4 regions of the Parageobacillus sp. KH3-4 genome follow, and region 3 is predicted to be linked to each of the others. Evidence: predicted binding sites of a transcription regulator. Region 3 holds the regulator's gene; each other region holds the start of a gene.
What was found. Region 3 encodes Rex, which represses fermentation and respiration genes when NADH is low (regulators of the CRP and FNR family bind a similar motif). Its sites were predicted from a motif close to TTGTGAAATATTTCACAA; they were not measured.

Region 1 (4,364 bases), 580 kb from region 3:
TTGTCATTTTTCTTATTATTATGTGCGACAAGCTTTAAGTCTAATTGAAAGGAGAAAGCGGCATGGACACAAGAGAATCGGTGATCGTCGACCAATGGAACCGTCCGCTTCGCGATTTGCGCATTTCTGTGACAGACCAATGTAATTTCCGCTGTGTATATTGCATGCCGGCAGAAATTTTTGGCCCGAATTTCCGTTTTTTGCGTGAAGACGAATTATTAACGATCGAGGAAATGACGTTGCTTGCGAAAATTTTTGCAGAACTTGGCGTGGAAAAAATCCGCATCACAGGGGGAGAACCATTGCTGCGCCGTGACTTGGACGTATTCATTGAGCGATTGATGCGCATTCCCGGCATCCGCGATATTGCCCTTACAACGAATGGGATTCATTTAGTGAAATGGGCCAAACGTTTGAAAGAGGCGGGACTGAAGCGTGTCAACGTCAGTTTGGACGCGCTTGATGACGAAGTGTTTAAAAAAATGAACGGGGTTGGCGTCGGGGTCAAGCCGGTGTTGAAAGGAATTGAAGCAGCCGAGAAGGCAGGTCTTGGTGTAAAAGTGAACATGGTTGTGAAAAAAGGCATGAACGATTCGCAAATTATCCCGATGGCTTCTTATTTCAAGGAACGGGGCATTACGCTTCGCTTTATCGAATTTATGGACGTTGGCACGACAAACGGTTGGGATTTTTCCCATGTCGTCACGAAAAAAGAAATATATGAACTTTTGCAGCAAATGCATCCGCTGGAGCCGGTGGAAAAAGCTTACTTTGGCGAGGTGGCAAGCCGCTACCGCTACGTCGGCACGAACGTGGAAGTCGGGTTTATCGCTTCGGTGACGGAATCGTTTTGCCGCAGCTGCACGCGAGCGCGTATTTCCGCCGATGGCACGCTGTATACATGTTTGTTTGCCACAAGCGGTGTATCATTGAAAGAAAAGCTGCGTTCTGGGGCGGATAAAGAGGAGATTAAAAATATTATTGCATCAACGTGGCATACGCGGACGGACCGCTACTCCGACGAACGGACAGAGCAAACGGCAAAAACGCGGAAAAAAATTGAAATGTCTTATATTGGCGGATAAATAAACCGGATTTGCTCTTATGTTGAGCAATCCGGTTATTGTTTGTTTACCGGGACGTTTTTGTCTCGTTAAGGACGCGAGGGAATAAAATGTTATTTTCCAAATGGATATGTTCCAATAAATCTTTCTCAAGCGCTTCTAATCGATGATAGACAAGACGATATGTTCGGCATGCATCTTCTGGCGGTGCAAAGTCATTCGTAATCTTGCGAAGCGTTTTGATGATATCGCCAGCGGAGTCATGTTCATCGACAAGTTCACGGATCGCTTGCTGCGCCGTTTTTCTGTTTTCCGGAGTCGGAGTTTTTTCAAAACGCAAAATAAGCGGAAAAGCGTAAGTTTCTTCTTTGATCGTATGCTGTTCGAGCTCTGTTTTCAGTTTGTTAAACAACTTATGAACTTGTGCTAGATGCGGATGGTTTGCTCCGTGAACACGGAGCACTTTTGTCACGTAAGGGCTAAGCTGTGGAAGTTCTTCCGCCAAGTAGCGGTGATGTTTTGCAATAATATGGTCGATCAGTTCGCTGTAAGACGCTTCCGACCAATTTTTTTCGTCTTTTTCAAGCGATTTCGAATAAAGCGTATTTAGTTGCTCTAATATTGCTTCGCCATCCAAATTTCGTTCTTCGATTGCTTCTTTTAACGGGCGCTGCCCGCCGCAGCAAAAATCGATTTTGTATGATCGGAAAATATCGCTTGCTTTTGGAAATTGTGTTACGATATCACCGATGATCGATTGTTCTGTAAATCGTTTTTCCATAATCGGCGCCTCCATCCTTGTATAAATCGTTACAACTTAAGCATATTTCGTTTCCGATTTGAATGTTGTGATATGCATCACATATAAATTGCATCAATTTTGAACAAATCGAGTTAGGAAAGGAATGAATAAATGTGATGAATATCACAACTAACTTTGTTTCGTTTCTGTACAATAAAAAATAAGGAAGAAGGAAAGAAGGGATGGGGGATGTTCCGGCTGTTGAAGGTGGAGCAGCTGGAAAGCGGAAATCAACTGTTCAAATGCCGTTTGGAAGAAGTTTGCCGAAAAAAAGGAAATGAATGCAGATGTTGATCGATGGATGATTTTTATAGAATTTAGCAAACGATTCAGCACATAAGGTTGCCAGCGGTCAACATCATGCTTTGGGCGAATTAGTTGAAAGAATAAAGGAAAAGGTTGATAATATCAATACATTAAGTAAAATTTCATGCGAAGCTTCTGCTCTTTTACTTGAACAAGAACAAGGGAAGGTTTTCGTAAAATCTGCGAGGCATGTAGTGAACTTGGCAGTCATCAGTAGTGCGGATGGACCAATAAAAACTTGCTTTCTTTGGCAGTTTGCTTGCTCTTCTGATGTAAAAAGTAAAATAATGGATATCGCGGCAACCATTAATAAGAAAGGGAGAGAAAAGCATGGTGGAAAAGCGGACTCCGATTCCGGTGACGGAAGCGATGGAAAGGGTTATGAAATATGCGCGGGAAGGGGAAGTGGAAACGGTTCGTCTTGAGGAAGCCTACGGACGGTATTTGGCGGAAGAATTGCGCGCAGACCATGACGTTCCGCCGTTCAATCGTTCTCCTTATGACGGTTTTGCGATACGTGCAGCTGACTCCGCAAATGCAAAGATTGACCATCCAGTCGAATTTGAAGTGATTGAAACGATTGGAGCGGGACAAGTTGCGGCGAAGACGGTTCAGCCGTTTCAAGCGGTGCGCATTATGACGGGAGCGCAAATTCCGGATGGATGCGATGCGGTCGTCATGCTGGAATTGGCGAAACAGTACGAGCGCGACGGAAAAACCTATATGTCCATCAAACGCCCCTTTCAACCAGGTGATAACATTTCATTTCAAGGGGAAGATGCGAAAAAAGGGGATGTGCTCGTCCCGAAAGGAACGTTTATTAATCCGGGCGTGCAAGCATTGCTAGCGACGTTCGGATATGCAGAGGTAAAAGTGGCGAGAAAACCGCGAATTGGCATTTTTGCGACGGGCAGTGAGCTGCTCGACGTATCCGAGCCGCTTGTCCCCGGCAAAATTCGCAACAGCAACGCGTATATGATTCAAGCGCAAGTGGTTCGCAGCGGAGCGGAGCCAGTCTATTTTGGAAAATTAGCGGATGATGTGGACACCTGTTTTGCAGCGATACAAAAGGCGCTGCCGCAAGTCGATTTTCTTATTACAACGGGCGGTGTTTCGGTTGGAGATTACGATTATTTGCCGGCCATTTATGAACGTCTTGGCGCAGAAGTATTGTTCAATAAAGTGGCGATGCGGCCGGGCAGTGTGACGACCGTTGCCCAATTGGATGGAAAGCTGTTGTTTGGGCTGTCTGGTAATCCATCGGCGTGCTACGTCGGATATGAGTTGTTTGTGCGCCCTGTCGTGCGGACGCGCCTATTTTCGCCAAAGCCGTATTTGCGGAAAGCGACGGCAACATTGATGGCCGACTTTCCAAAACCGAATCCGTTTACCCGGTTTGTCAGAAGTTACGTGGCGGTTGAAAATGGCCGGTTGACAGCGACGCCTGTCGGGATGGATAAATCGAATATTGTTACATCGCTGGCGAAAGCAAATGCGCTGATGGTGCTTCCGGGGGGGACACGCGGATTTGCGAAAGGCGATACTGTCGACGTATGGCTGCTAGAAGATGAAGAAGGAAGTGACATATGAACGTCTGGCAAGTTGTTGGCTATAAAAATAGCGGCAAAACGACGCTTATCGAAAAATGGGTGCAAGCGGCATCCGAGGAAGGATACCGCGTTGGAACGGTGAAGCACCATGGACATGGCGGCCATCCCGATAGAAACGATTCCTATACGGATTCAAGGCGCCATGAGCAGGCGGGAGCGGTTGCCGTTTCGGTGGAAGGCGGCGGGCTGCTCGAGCTTCACGCGTGGCAGCCGACGTGGTCGCTGGCGCAAATTTTATCCTTATATCAGCTTTTGCCGCTTGACTTCGTGCTTGTCGAAGGCTACAAAAAGGAAAAGTATAAAAAAGTGGTCATGCTGCGAAGCAAGGACGATTGGGATTCGCTGTCACAGCTCTCCAATATTATCGCCGTAATTGCGTGGGAATCTCTTTCACAATTGTCTTTTATTCCATATCCTTTATTTTCTATCGACGATGAAGAAAGCTATTTACATTGGTTAATGAATGAGGTGAGAAAGGCGAATGAATGAACGTCTTTTTATGATTACAGACAAGCCAGTTTCCATCGAGGATGTGGTGAAAAAAGTGATGCGTCCCGAAGCTGGAGCGGTGACAACGTTTGC
Region 2 (4,364 bases), 1.3 Mb from region 3:
GCTTTTTCATAATCCGATCCATTTGTTCGATCGTCGCTAAACGTTCGCCGGCGATTTTTAGCGCTTCGTTATAAAAGGGGCGGGCAATTCTGTTGGCGATAAATCCTGGCGTGTCTTCACACGCGACCGGTTCTTTTTGCAGCGATGCAGCAATTGATAGAGAACGTTTACGATTTTTTCGCTTGTCCTCATTCCTCGTACCACTTCGACAAGAGACATTAGCGGGACAGGATTAAAAAAGTGCAAACCAGCAATCTGCTCTGGCGTGTTGGTAACGCTTGCAATATCTGTTACGGAAAAAGAGGACGTGTTTGTGACGAGAATCGCGTTTCCAGAGCAAATTTCATCCAATTTTAAAAAAATCTTTTTTTAAGATTTAATTTTTCCGGCACCGCTTCCATCACGAGATCACATCGCTTCATTTCCGATAAGTTAGTTCTGTACACGTTTCGATCCGATCCATTGATGCTTTAAACTCTTTTTCTACTAATCTTTGCAGACGTTTAGTTGTTCTGTCTAATGGTCTAATGACTTTTGAACGATCGTATCATTTATATCATAAAGAAGGGCGTAAAATCCGTTTTGCGCACAAGTTTGGGCAATTCCCGAACCCATTGTTCACGAGCCGACAATCCCCACAGTTTTAATCGCCAGCATCCATTTACACCTCCTTGTTTTCCTCTTTTTCTTTTTGCCAGCGTATAAACTCGAAAACACTTTTACATTGATTGCAGTAATATTGAGAAACCAACTGGGCAGTACCAAAAATGGACAATTTCATCACATCTGTTGAATCACAAAACGAACAGTGTACGGCCTCCTGACTTGGCACGATGGACACCTCTTTTTTTTGTTATGTTTTTATTACTATCGTATATTTAACATAATATTAATAAAAAATTATTTATTCTGTCAACGATTTAAACAGAAAAATTAAAATATTCAGTTGATTTTGGTTGTTATAAATCATCTTTCATTAGATTGGAAAAATACTGGCCTGCAAACTGCTCCAATTGTTCCGTTTTAAAATAGGCCCCATCTTCGACAAGAATATAGCGTTGGTCTGCGAGTGCTTCTTCCACGGGGCCATCATGTCGAAGGCCAATCGTTTCGATCGCATCCATCGGTAGTTCCAGTTCTGAATACGCTACGTGAAGTTTCACACCCGAGCGTTTTCTGTGGCAAGCTTCCCAGGAAAACGCGTTTGTCTAACCGTCATCGTGGTGGAAGCCACGACGACGAAATACTTTGGAAATCTAAGGGATCGATGGGTTTGGCGATTGCATTTGGAAAAAAGACGTTTTATCACTTCATATAGAACGTTCTTGGCTTTATTGGCAACAGTCGAATGATCGATGGCAAGAACCCTATAAGAAGCGCCACATCCGCTCCATGTCGGAAGCTTTTCCATTCATTCGCCGCTGCTGACACAAAACCATTGCCACATATTACAATCACCGAAATTAAATACCTTCTTGCAACAGTGGCGCAATAAACTCCGGGGAGTTGGCAGTCGTTTCATCATTTATTCAATATTTTCTTTTTATTATGAAACAAATAGCCAACAGACTGTTTGACTGAAACTTGAACATCGTTTTGCGATGTCAAATACGTATACAACGCTCCCATAAATAAGGCGCCACCGACAATATTGCCCAATGTAACAGGAATAATATTATGCACCACTCCGGCTATGTTGATTGTCGCTGGATGCGGAACCGCTAATGCAATCGAAAAGAGGACGAAATTGGCAATGGAGTGTTCGTATCCAGAGGCAAAAAAGATAAAAACGATAAGAATCATCGAAAATATTTTTGCCATATCCTCTTTCATTTGCATTGGAATAAAAATCGCTAAACAAACAAGCCAGTTACAGAGAATCCCTTTAAAAAAAAGCTGCACCGTTGTTGCGTGCATTTTTTTCTCCGCCACCACAAATAATAAATGATCTTGTGAAATATGATCAAAAACGCCGGATTGCGAAATAAGAAAAGCAAAAAACACAGCGCCTAATAAGTTGCCGCTATAGCATGCAAGCCAATTTCGCAACATATCTTTGATTGTCGTTTCTTTTTGCAAGGTGCTGATTGTAAAATACATCGTATTGCCAGTAAACAGTTCTGCCTCACCGTACATAATTAATACTAAGGCGATTCCGAAAAAAATGCCGCTGACTAAATAAGTCGCAGGAGAATTCGCTTCACGAAAAAATTCCCCTACGCGAAAACAAAGAACAAGCGCAAATCCGATGTACACCCCTGCCAAAGCAGCCCGCATCATATATTGAATAAGAGATCGCTCTAGAATGGTACGCTTTTTTAAAGCTAACTCTTTACATTTTTGAACTGCTTCCATCTTTTCATCCCTTCTCTTTCATTCTATTTGTGATTCTTTTCACATTCTTTGCGATATATAACATACGTCTTTTTCATCTATTTTTCAACATATCAATGGAAAAGTTAAAACAAATGTCAACATTTTTATTTGTAATCGTTTACTAAAAAAATAACCGTTGCAATTTCAGAAATAGTTGTTCTAATATAATCAAACAACCGGTCAATAACACCGCTTGACTCATTTCTTTCATTTCCACCCTCGCTAAAAGAAACTGCTATTTATTCTTTTCGTTCATGCGGCAACAAAGCCCCATCGAATGGTTCCGATGGGGCATGGTTTCTTTCACTCACTCGATTTTCTATATTCAGTCTGCCTGGAAAAATTTTTTATATGGTTAAAACGCTCATTTCTCCTTTTCATGAAAAAACTTTACAGAGTGACTGAATTTCGTCCAAATCCGCTATGAATTGTTTTATTTCTTCCTGTGACAATTTCACAGGCATTTGATCGTAAAGAATGAGAATCTGCCCTTCCTCGTCATTTTGATGATTTTTCAAATAATCTGACAAATGCTGCAGCTGACGTGGCTCGAGTACAGATTCAATGAAAAATTGTTTTAACTTTTGAATGGTGAAGACGTTCATTTCCCTATCATATTCACCGGAAATAATGCTCCCTTCGATCCATGACATCCTTGCTTTATCCTCCCGTGTTTGTTTTCATTAGTATTTCCCAAAAAGCGATTTTTTTATCAACATCTCTGATCGGAAAAAGGAAGAAAAAAAATAGACGGCCATCTAGACCACCTTCACCAGATGAAAAACCAAAAAAGAGGGTGTCCAACAGTGATGGGACACCCTTTCCATGCTACAGTAGTAGAAACCTATTTCTGTGTGTTCAAACAACTTTTTCAATCAGCCTCTTTTTCGGTTGTTATGACGCAAGACAAATCATCCTGCCAAAAGCGATGTTTATATGACAAATAACAAATCCGGTTCGCTTAAATATTTTTTCAGTTCGTTTAACGCTTTTTGCGCCAAAACGCCGTCGATCAACCGATGGTCGTAGCTGAGCGATAAAGCCATCATCGCGGCGATTTCAATGGAATCATTGATGACAACAGGTTTTTTCTCCACTCTGCCGATGCCTAAAATACATGATTCTGGATGATTAATAATCGGCGTAAACCAGGAACCATCCGCTGATCCGATGTTCGATATCGTACATGTGGATCCCGTCATTTCATCCGCTTTGATGGAACCGTCTCTTGCTTTTTTCGCAAGTTCTTGAATTTCTTTGGCGATTTGAAATAACGATTTTTGATCCGCATGTTTAATCACCGGAACAACCAGACCGCGGTCAGTGTCGGCGGCAAAACCGACATGATATTCATCCTTTAAGATAATTTCCTCTCGTTCGTCATCCAACGAGGCATTTAACATCGGGTATTTTTTCAATACAGCTGTTAACGCTTTGACTACATATGCTAAATAGGTGAGCTTAATTCCCTTTTCATCCGCAAACAGTTTCACTCTTTGGCGGTGGGACACAAGCTTTGTTACATTTGCCTCATCAAAATGAGTTACATGCGGAATTACCGATTTCGAATGAACCATGGCGTTCGCAATCGCTTTTCGAATGCCGGTAAGCGGAATTCTTCGTTGGCTTTGCGGGATATCTCGTGTTGTTTCCTTGGCAGCTGCCGCTTCTTTTTTTGCTTCTGTTTGTGCTGATTTTCGTTTGGCGATGACAGCTTCGACATCGCTTTTTAATATTCTTCCGTTCGGCCCGGTCGGGGTCACTTCATCAAGGCCCACATTGTGTTCTCTTGCGAATTTGCGCACGGATGGCGCTGCTTTGACAAACCGGTTTGGCTGTTTTTCGTTTTCGCTTTGTTTTGCCGCGTTTCGGACGTCTTCTTCCGTGACTTTGCCATTAGGCCCAGTCGGAGTGACAAGGCGCCAATCCACACCAAGTTCTTTGGCTAATTTTTTTACACGCGGCGTCGCCTTTTTCTCACCCGGAAT
Region 3 (4,364 bases):
CGCAGTATCTGGCAATACGATACCGCTTGCAGTTTTTTCTTCCGTTTCAACGATTTCAATGACAACGCGATCACCTAATGGCTTTAACACGGAAAACAACCTCCTTAACATAATTTTCGCCGTTCTTATTAGCACTCGTCGATGTCGAGTGCTAACACACTTATAATATTAATGAACTTCTCTTTTTTTTGCAAGTAGGAAATACAAAAAAATAACATGTTTTTTCTCGTTTCTTCCCCTTAAATTATTTCATATTTCCACAAAATCTAAACAACAACAGTCGATTCTTTTTTGTCATTTTTTATAAAAGATATGCTACAATACGGAAAGTATCATTATTTTATCAGTAAAGGGGTAAGTTTCGTTGAAACGGCGCTATTGGTATGTCATTATTACGTACGTCATCATGCAGCTATCAGGTCTCGTAGGAGTCCCGTTGTTGCATTTTCTCGGTGTCGGAAAACATGCAAAAAATGACTTTGTCGCGGCGGAGATCGCCTCTGGCTATTGGGCAGTGATCAGCTTTTCCATTGCTTTTCTCCTCATCCTCTTTTTCTTGCGCGAGGATATAAAACAGCGGCACACCCGTTATGGTGTTCCGTTATCAACAGCATGGATGTGGGCTGTCGGCGGCTTCTTTTTGTCGTTGTTCGCTCAAAGCATTGCCGCCAATATTGAATGGCGCTTGCTCGGTATCGAGCCTGGTTCAGAAAATACAAAACGAATTGTCGATATCATTCAGGTCACACCATTATTGATGGTTGTCACTTCCATCATTGGGCCAATTTTAGAAGAAATTATTTTCCGCAAAATTATTTTCGGAACGCTATATCAAAAATATAACTTTTTCATTTCCGCGCTAGTTAGTTCGCTTTTATTTGCCATCGTCCATATGGAACTTGAACATCTGCTATTGTATGCGACAATGGGATTCACTTTCGCGTTTCTCTACGCGAAGACAAAACGCATTTTCGTTCCGATTTTTGCCCATGTCACCATGAATACGTTCGTCGTATTCGTACAGACGATATTTGCCGATGATATTGAAAAAATGATGCGGCAAACAGAACATATACAATTCATTATTTGGAGGCTTTTAGTATGATGAAAGGGTCACCATTGCAATTCGCGCTTTTCTATTTCCTTATGGGCATACTATTTACTTACTTGTCGATTCAAAGCGCCGATGAAACCATTTGGAATTTTTTCACGATCGTTCTTGCAATACTGGCTACGCTCGATTTTGGCACCGCAATTCGCTTATTGGTGCTCTACTTTAAAAAATAAACCTCCCGCGCATCACGGGAGGTTTTCTTGTTCCTTCTGCGCCAATAACACTTTTCGATAAGCCATTTTCGAAATCCAAATGCTAATTTCATATAAAATCGAAAGCGGAATCATGACAATGACTTGTGACAGCACGTCCGGCGGCGTAATAACCGCCGCCAAAATCAATAAGGCTAAATATGCATATTTGCGCACCTTCACTAACAACATCGGTGTAATCAAGCCAAGCCTTGTTAAAAACATCACAACGACCGGTAGCTGAAATACGATCCCAAACGGTAAGACAAGATGAAGTAAAAATTGAAAATATTCATTAACACCGATAACTTGATGAATGCCAAGACGTTCTGCCAAATTTTTCATAAAGCGAACAACAAAAGGAAATAGGACGAAATACGCAAAGCTAACGCCGGCTAAAAAGAGAAAAATCGAAATCGGGATGTAACTTAACGTAACTCTTCGTTCTTTTTCATACAGCCCGGGACTGACAAACGCCCAAATTTGATAAAGGAGAACCGGGGCGGTCAGAATAAACGCAATGACAAACGCAAATTGAAAATAAATTTTTATCGGGTCTGTCAGACGAAAGGCGTTCATCGTCAATTCTTTCGCTTCATCCGTCTGCTGCAAATACAAAATGACGGGCTCCACGAAAAAAAAGCTGGCGACAAGCGCGATGATAAAAAACACAACAACGATAATAAGCCGTTTTCGCAATTCTCCTAGGTGTTCATACACCGACATTTCTTTATCGTCCATATTTCAATCATCCTAACAAATCATAATTGATCTTGTTTTTTTTCATCCTCATCCGCCAGCCCTTTTGTCGCATCTTTAAACTCACGCAGCGATTGGCCGAGCGACTTGCCCAACTCCGGGAGTTTTTTTGTTCCAAACAATAATAAAATAACAAGCACAATTAACAAATATTTCACTTTTCATTCTCTCCTTTATTCGGCTGGATAATTTTTCAAGAAATAGACTAGCGATTGCAGTTCAACCGCCAAATCAATATGGTGGACGCGAATATGCTTCGGCACGTTCAAACGGGCTGGCGTAAAGTTTAAAATTCCTTTAATTCCTTTTTGAACAAGACGATCGGTAATCCATTGCGCTACGTGGGCCGGAACAGTCAAAATCGCGACAGGAATGCCCTCGTGAAGACGGGTTTCCAGCTCGTCCAAATGATATACAGGCACACCGCCAACTTCTTTCCCTATTTTCTTTTCATCTACGTCAAATGCCATCACAATTTTTGTGTTGTTGTTTTTCGAAAAATTATAATTTAAAAACGCCGTCCCTAAGTTTCCAACGCCGAATAGCGCCACTTCGGTAATCTCATCTTGATCAAGCGTCTTGCGAAAAAAAGACAATAAATAATTGACATTATATCCGTATCCTTTTTTGCCAAGCGCACCGAAATAAGAAAAATCGCGGCGAATTGTCGCAGAGTCGACCTTCACTGCCTCACTCAACTCCGCGGAAGAAACCCGTTGTTTTCCTGAAGCATGTAAATTTTTTAAAAAGCGGTAATACAATGGCAAACGTTTTGCAGTTGCTTGCGGAATTTTTGGTTGTTCATTGCTCATTCACAAATCCCCCAGCATGACTTTTTTCTCGTTGATAATGGCCTGATTTCCCACCTTTTTTTTCCACTAAATAGGTTGGACCAATGACCATTCCTTTATCTAACGCCTTACACATATCATAAACCGTCAGTGCACAAACAGAAGCAGCCGTTAGCGCTTCCATCTCTACTCCTGTACTTCCTTTCGTTTTGACTGTTACGGTAATCACCAGCTCATATAACGCTTTTTCTTCCTCGACATGCCAAGCAAACTGGATGTCGACTCCTTTTAACATAAGAGGATGGCACATCGGAATTAAATCCGGCGTCTTTTTTGCCGCCATAACGCCAGCTATTTGCGCAACAGCAAGCACATCCCCTTTTTCAATAGCGTGGTTCGTCATTTTTTCGTAAATTTCTTTATTGACGGTCACGCTCGTCCGCGCCACTGCTACACGAACTGTGTCTTCCTTTTCTGTAATATCGACCATTTTTGCGCGACCTTGCTCATTAAAATGCGTAAATGTTGTCAATGTAATCTCCTCCAATTAAAACTATACACTATTTTTCGTCATCTGTCTTTTATCGTTTTATTGCGATAAGAAAACAAGTTACGCTACACTATTATTGTTAAACGAGAGGTGAACGACAATGATTATCTTACAAGTCAATCAATTGACAAAATATTTCGGTGCTGACCTTATTTTATCGAATATAAAATTAGAAATACAATCAAAAGACCGAATTGCTCTCGTCGGAAGAAACGGGGCGGGAAAATCGACATTATTAAAAATTATCGCCGGCGAAATGTCTTACGACAGCGGGGAAATCATCAAACCGAAGGAAGTATCGATCGGATATCTCGCGCAAGATAGCGGGCTGCACTCCTCTTTATCGATTTGGGAAGAAATGATGACGGTATTCGCTCCGCTGAAAGCAATGGAAACTCAATTGCGCGAGATGGAGCGGCAAATGGGTGATCCTGACTTGCTCGCCGATTCTTCTCGCTACGAAAAGCTGTTAAAAGATTACGATGCATTACAAGAGCACTATAAAGAACAAGGCGGCTATCAATACGAAGCCAATATCCGCTCGGTGTTGCACGGTTTACAATTTTCGCAATATGATTATATGACAACTCCTGTTCAATCATTAAGCGGCGGGCAGCGGACTCGGCTGGCGCTTGGAAAATTGCTTTTAATGAAGCCGGATTTGCTTATTTTGGACGAACCGACAAACCATTTAGATCTCGAGACATTAACATGGCTCGAACAATATTTGCAAACATATCCTGGCGCCATTCTCGTCGTATCCCACGACCGTTACTTTCTCGATAAAGTCGCCACCCAAGTATACGAGCTATCGCGTACCACATTGAAACGGTACACGGGAAATTATAGCCGTTACTTAGAACAAAAAGCGGCCGAATACGAACGGGAGCGAAAACTGTACGAAAAACAGCAAGAAGAAATCGCAAAGCTTCAAGACTTTATTCAACGTAATATTGCCC
Region 4 (4,364 bases), 570 kb from region 3:
TATGTAGAGCCAGACAGCTTTTTCGGCATCAAATGGATTCATGATTTATTGCCGTTTAACATTGCGAAAGGCTACCATTTACAGTTAGCGATTTTCTGGATTGCGACATCATGGCTGGGCATGGGGATTTTTATCGCGCCGCTTGTCGGCGGACATGAGCCGAAAAAACAAGGGCTTCTCGTTGATATTTTGTTCTGGGCCCTCGTTGTTCTTGTCGGCGGCAGCATGGTCGGCCAATGGCTCGGTGTGAACGGATATTTAGGAAACAGCTGGTTCTTGCTTGGCCATCAAGGATGGGAGTACATTGAGCTTGGCCGCATTTGGCAAATCATCTTGGTAGTGGGCATGCTCATTTGGCTGTTTATCGTCTTTCGCGGCATTAAGAGCGGCTTAAAACGGGAGAGCGATAAAGGCGGATTAATTCACTTATTGTTCTACTCGGCGATTGCGGTGCCGTTCTTTTACATCTTTGCGTTCTTTATGAAACCGGACACAAACTTTACGATGGCCGATTACTGGCGCTGGTGGATTATCCACTTGTGGGTGGAAGGAATTTTTGAAGTGTTTGCGGTTGTTGTAATCGGCTTTTTGTTGGTGCAAATGAAACTTGTCACAAAAAGCTCTACAGTAAGAGCGTTATATTTCCAATTTACGATCTTGCTTGGCAGCGGGGTCATTGGAATTGGCCACCACTATTATTACAACGGTTCGGCGGAAATATGGATTGCGCTTGGTGCCGTCTTCTCGGCGCTCGAAGTCATTCCGCTTACATTGCTTATTTTAGAAGCATATGAGCAATACAAAATGATGCGCGACGGCGGCGTCAACTTCCCTTATAAGTCGACGTTCTGGTTTTTGATTTCTACAGCGATTTGGAACCTAGTCGGCGCCGGTGTGCTTGGATTCCTCATCAATTTGCCAGCCGTAAGTTATTTCGAACACGGGCAATTTTTAACGCCGGCTCACGGCCATGGGGCGATGATGGGAGTATACGGCATGTTCGCCATTGCGGTGTTGCTGTATTCGCTGCGCAATATCGTCAAGCCGGAAGCATGGAACGATAAATGGTTAAAATTCGCATGCTGGATGCTCAATATCGGGCTTGCAGGGATGATTGCAGTGACGCTATTGCCAATCGGTATTCTGCAAATAAAAGAAGCGTTTGAACATGGCTATTGGGCATCGCGTTCTCCAGCGTTTTTACAACAGGATCTTGTACAAACCTTGCTTACGATCCGTGCTGTTCCAGATACGATTTTCTTAATTGGTGTCATTGTGATGATGGTGTTCAGCGTCAAATCGCTATTCCATTTGCGCAAACCGACACACGGTGAGGAAGAAGCGCTTCCGGTGGTCGATTTAACCAAAGAAGAATAAATAAAAAAGAATCACAGCACAAATCGCTGTGATTCTTTTTATCTTCGTATGATAGCGCTTTCTATCTTGTTCATTATTAACTGCTCTTCGCTTCTTCTTTTTCTTCGTAACATTGAAAACAATACAACGTTTCTTTTTCATCGCTAATGATGCCGTTTAAAAACCCATGCAAACAATGTATCGGTTTGCCGCACTGCGAACAAAAGCCAACAAGCTCTTCCAACATCATTTCTCCTTTCATAAACGATTGAAAATTATCATTCGTAAGTTGTGATGTTCATCACTACGACAAACGACAAAAGCGATTATGATGTGTATATAATTCATTATACTATAAAGGAGGCAACAATTATGAGTCAATTTGCTGCAAAAATTCATGCGCCTGATTATGAACCGCGCGAAAGACATCCTGTGATCTTTCGTTTATTCGATAGCCTGAAGCCAGGTGAAGTGATGGAATTAACAAACGATCATGATCCGCGTCCGCTGCATTATCAGTTTATGATGGAACGTCCAGATCAATTTACTTGGGAGTACTTAGAAGAAGGACCGGAAATTTGGAGAGTTGCCATCGGCAAAAAATAAATCAGATTTTTAGAAAAGATTCCCAGAAAATTATGGGAATCTTTTCTTTTCGTTGCCTTCATGATACAGTGAAACAGAGAGTTGGAGAAAGGGGATAGACGGTGAAAAGAATGACAGGGGTTGTTCTTGCAGGGGGTCAGTCGCGGCGTTTTGGCAGCCCGAAAGCGTTTGCCAAGTTTAAAGGAAAATATTTTTTTGAAATTGCTGTAGAAACATTACGCACAGTGGCAGAGGATATTTATATTGTTAGCCATCCTTCACTGTTGGACTGTTTCCGGCAAAAAACGGCGGAAAAAGTGATCATGGACGATGAACGGTATCGTGGGCAAGGGCCGCTGGCGGGAATCTATACGGTTATGAAAAAAAGCGAAGCGGAATGGATATTTGTGCTTCCGTGCGATATGCCGTATATGCGGCGGGAAGTTGCGGAAAAACTTGCTAAATATGCGAACGAGAAGTTTGATGCGATTATATGCGCGCATTTCGGTCGAATTCAGCCGTTAGTTGGCATGTATCATCGACGGACATTCGAGCAAATCGAAAAGCTGCTGCAAGCAAAGGATAACAGAATGAAGTCGTTGCTTGATCGTTGTCATGTTCGCTATGTGACGGAGCAAGATTTTTGGGAAAATGAGATCGTATTTCGCAATGTAAATAAACCGAATGAGTTTGACGATATGGTGACATAAACGGCTTTGTGATTTATGTCACATGTGTGTCTTTCCCTCCGCGGTACAATGAAAACAAGGAGGGGGAATATAGTGAGGGACTTTAACAAAAATCCGTTTATTGTGATTTGGGAATTAACAAGGGCATGCCAGTTAAAATGTCTTCATTGCCGGGCCGAGGCGCAATACCATCGCGATCCGCGCGAATTGACATTTGAAGAAGGGAAAAAGTTAATTGATGATATATATGAGATGGATCAGCCGCTTCTCGTGTTTACCGGCGGGGATCCGCTCATGCGTCCGGATGTATATGATCTTGCGAAATATGCGATTGACAAAGGCCTTCATGTTTCAATGACGCCGAGCGCGACACCGAACGTGACAAAAGAAGCAATTCGAAAAGCGAAGGAAGTTGGCCTTTCCCGCTGGGCATTCAGTTTGGACGGGCCAAACGCGGAAATTCATGACCATTTCCGAGGAACGCCTGGTTCCTTTGATTTAACGATCAAAGCGATTGAATATTTGCATGAGCTTGATATCCCGGTGCAAATTAACACCGTTATTTCCCGTTACAATGTTCATGCCCTTGATGAAATGGCAGAGTTGGTTGAAAAACTAAAATGTGTGCTTTGGAGCGTCTTTTTCCTTGTACCGACCGGGCGGGGAAAAGAATCGGACATGATTTCCCCGGCAGAGCATGAAAAAGTGTTTCGCTGGCTTTATGAAACGAGCAAGCGTGTCCCGTTTGACATAAAAACAACGGCAGGACAGCATTACCGCCGTGTTGTTTTGCAAGCGAAAATGCGGGAAAATCAAATAGCCAGCGACGGAATCCGCTATGAAGACGTGCTGGCCAAAGGGCTGACCGGTCAAGTCGACGGTCTTGGCCGTGCGCCAAAAGGAGTCAACGACGGCAACGGATTTGTTTTTATTTCTCATATTGGCGATGTCTACCCGAGCGGACTGCTTCCGGTAAAAGCCGGAAACGTCCGGGAAACGCCGCTCGCGGAAATTTACCGGAATTCGCCGATTTTCCAAGACTTGCGCAACCCTGATAAATATAAAGGAAAATGCGGCGTATGCGAATTCCGCTACGTTTGCGGCGGCTCGCGCTCGCGGGCGTATGCTGTTACCGGCGATTACTTAGAAAGTGAACCGTATTGCGTATACATTCCAAAAGCATTGCGGCAAAAAGGCAAGCGTTTATCTTAATCACCATGTTCACTGGCTCTCTTTTATGGGAGCCAGTTTTTTATTTACGCGTTCACAGAAATGGTTTTCTAGGCATGTTGATAAATAAACAGGAAATGATAAAGATGGAAATCCACTTTTTACAATTATGTGACACTACCAAAAAATGTGATGAAATTCACAAACATTCTTTTTTCATTTCCGTATGATGGACACAAAAGCAGATAAATTTAATTATATGGCTGTGATCAAAAAGGAGGATTTTCGTAATGAATAAGCAAAAAGCACTTTTACCGATCACAACGTTGGCGATGACGTTTGCGTTTGCCGTATGGGCTGTATTCTCTCCGTTGGCGAATACATTCCAAGAAATGTACGGACTAACATCGACACAAAAAAGCATTTTAGTTGCGATTCCGGTATTGCTTGGTTCTGTCATGCGCATTCCGCTTGGAATTTGGACGGATCGAATTGGCGGTAGACGATTGTTTTCGCTGCTGCTATTGTTTTTGATTATTCCGCTAATTGGAGCGGGTTTTGCTA

Region 1: the regulator Rex is predicted to act here: its motif matches at 1,911-1,928, upstream of ric (iron-sulfur cluster repair di-iron protein).
Region 2: the regulator Rex is predicted to act here: its motif matches at 2,383-2,400, upstream of MWM02_RS11565 (formate/nitrite transporter family protein).
Region 4: the regulator Rex is predicted to act here: its motif matches at 1,646-1,663, upstream of MWM02_RS15090 (DUF2249 domain-containing protein).

The regions. Positions count from the first base shown of each region.
Region 1 covers NZ_AP025627.1:2,979,964-2,984,327, reverse strand. The annotation lists gene modB (molybdate ABC transporter permease subunit) at 1-48, shown strand, start outside; gene moaA (GTP 3',8-cyclase MoaA) at 63-1,085, shown strand; gene ric (iron-sulfur cluster repair di-iron protein) at 1,132-1,845, opposite strand; gene MWM02_RS15020 (molybdopterin molybdotransferase MoeA) at 2,503-3,762, shown strand; gene mobB (molybdopterin-guanine dinucleotide biosynthesis protein B) at 3,759-4,271, shown strand; gene MWM02_RS15010 (molybdenum cofactor biosynthesis protein MoaE) at 4,264-4,364, shown strand, end outside.
Region 2 covers NZ_AP025627.1:2,275,062-2,279,425, forward strand. The annotation lists partial or broken gene MWM02_RS19655 (3-hydroxyacyl-CoA dehydrogenase family protein) at 1-154, opposite strand, end outside; partial or broken gene MWM02_RS11555 (3-hydroxyacyl-CoA dehydrogenase family protein) at 58-422, opposite strand; gene MWM02_RS19480 (hypothetical protein) at 517-615, opposite strand; gene MWM02_RS19660 (PaaD-like zinc ribbon domain-containing protein) at 662-841, opposite strand; partial or broken gene MWM02_RS11560 (IS4 family transposase) at 960-1,172, opposite strand; gene MWM02_RS11565 (formate/nitrite transporter family protein) at 1,522-2,355, opposite strand; gene MWM02_RS11570 (hypothetical protein) at 2,754-3,029, opposite strand; gene MWM02_RS11575 (2-oxo acid dehydrogenase subunit E2) at 3,309-4,364, opposite strand, start outside.
Region 3 covers NZ_AP025627.1:3,561,944-3,566,307, forward strand. The annotation lists gene groES (co-chaperone GroES) at 1-90, opposite strand, end outside; gene MWM02_RS18050 (CPBP family intramembrane glutamic endopeptidase) at 365-1,105, shown strand; gene MWM02_RS18055 (YdiK family protein) at 1,102-1,287, shown strand; gene tatC (twin-arginine translocase subunit TatC) at 1,300-2,046, opposite strand; gene tatA (twin-arginine translocase TatA/TatE family subunit) at 2,067-2,222, opposite strand; gene MWM02_RS18070 (redox-sensing transcriptional repressor Rex) at 2,238-2,876, opposite strand; gene moaC (cyclic pyranopterin monophosphate synthase MoaC) at 2,866-3,387, opposite strand; gene MWM02_RS18080 (ABC-F family ATP-binding cassette domain-containing protein) at 3,506-4,364, shown strand, end outside.
Region 4 covers NZ_AP025627.1:2,995,238-2,999,601, reverse strand. The annotation lists gene MWM02_RS15100 (nitric-oxide reductase large subunit) at 1-1,377, shown strand, start outside; gene MWM02_RS15095 (hypothetical protein) at 1,454-1,600, opposite strand; gene MWM02_RS15090 (DUF2249 domain-containing protein) at 1,729-1,962, shown strand; gene MWM02_RS15085 (molybdenum cofactor guanylyltransferase) at 2,064-2,651, shown strand; gene MWM02_RS15080 (TIGR04053 family radical SAM/SPASM domain-containing protein) at 2,724-3,842, shown strand; gene MWM02_RS15075 (MFS transporter) at 4,091-4,364, shown strand, end outside.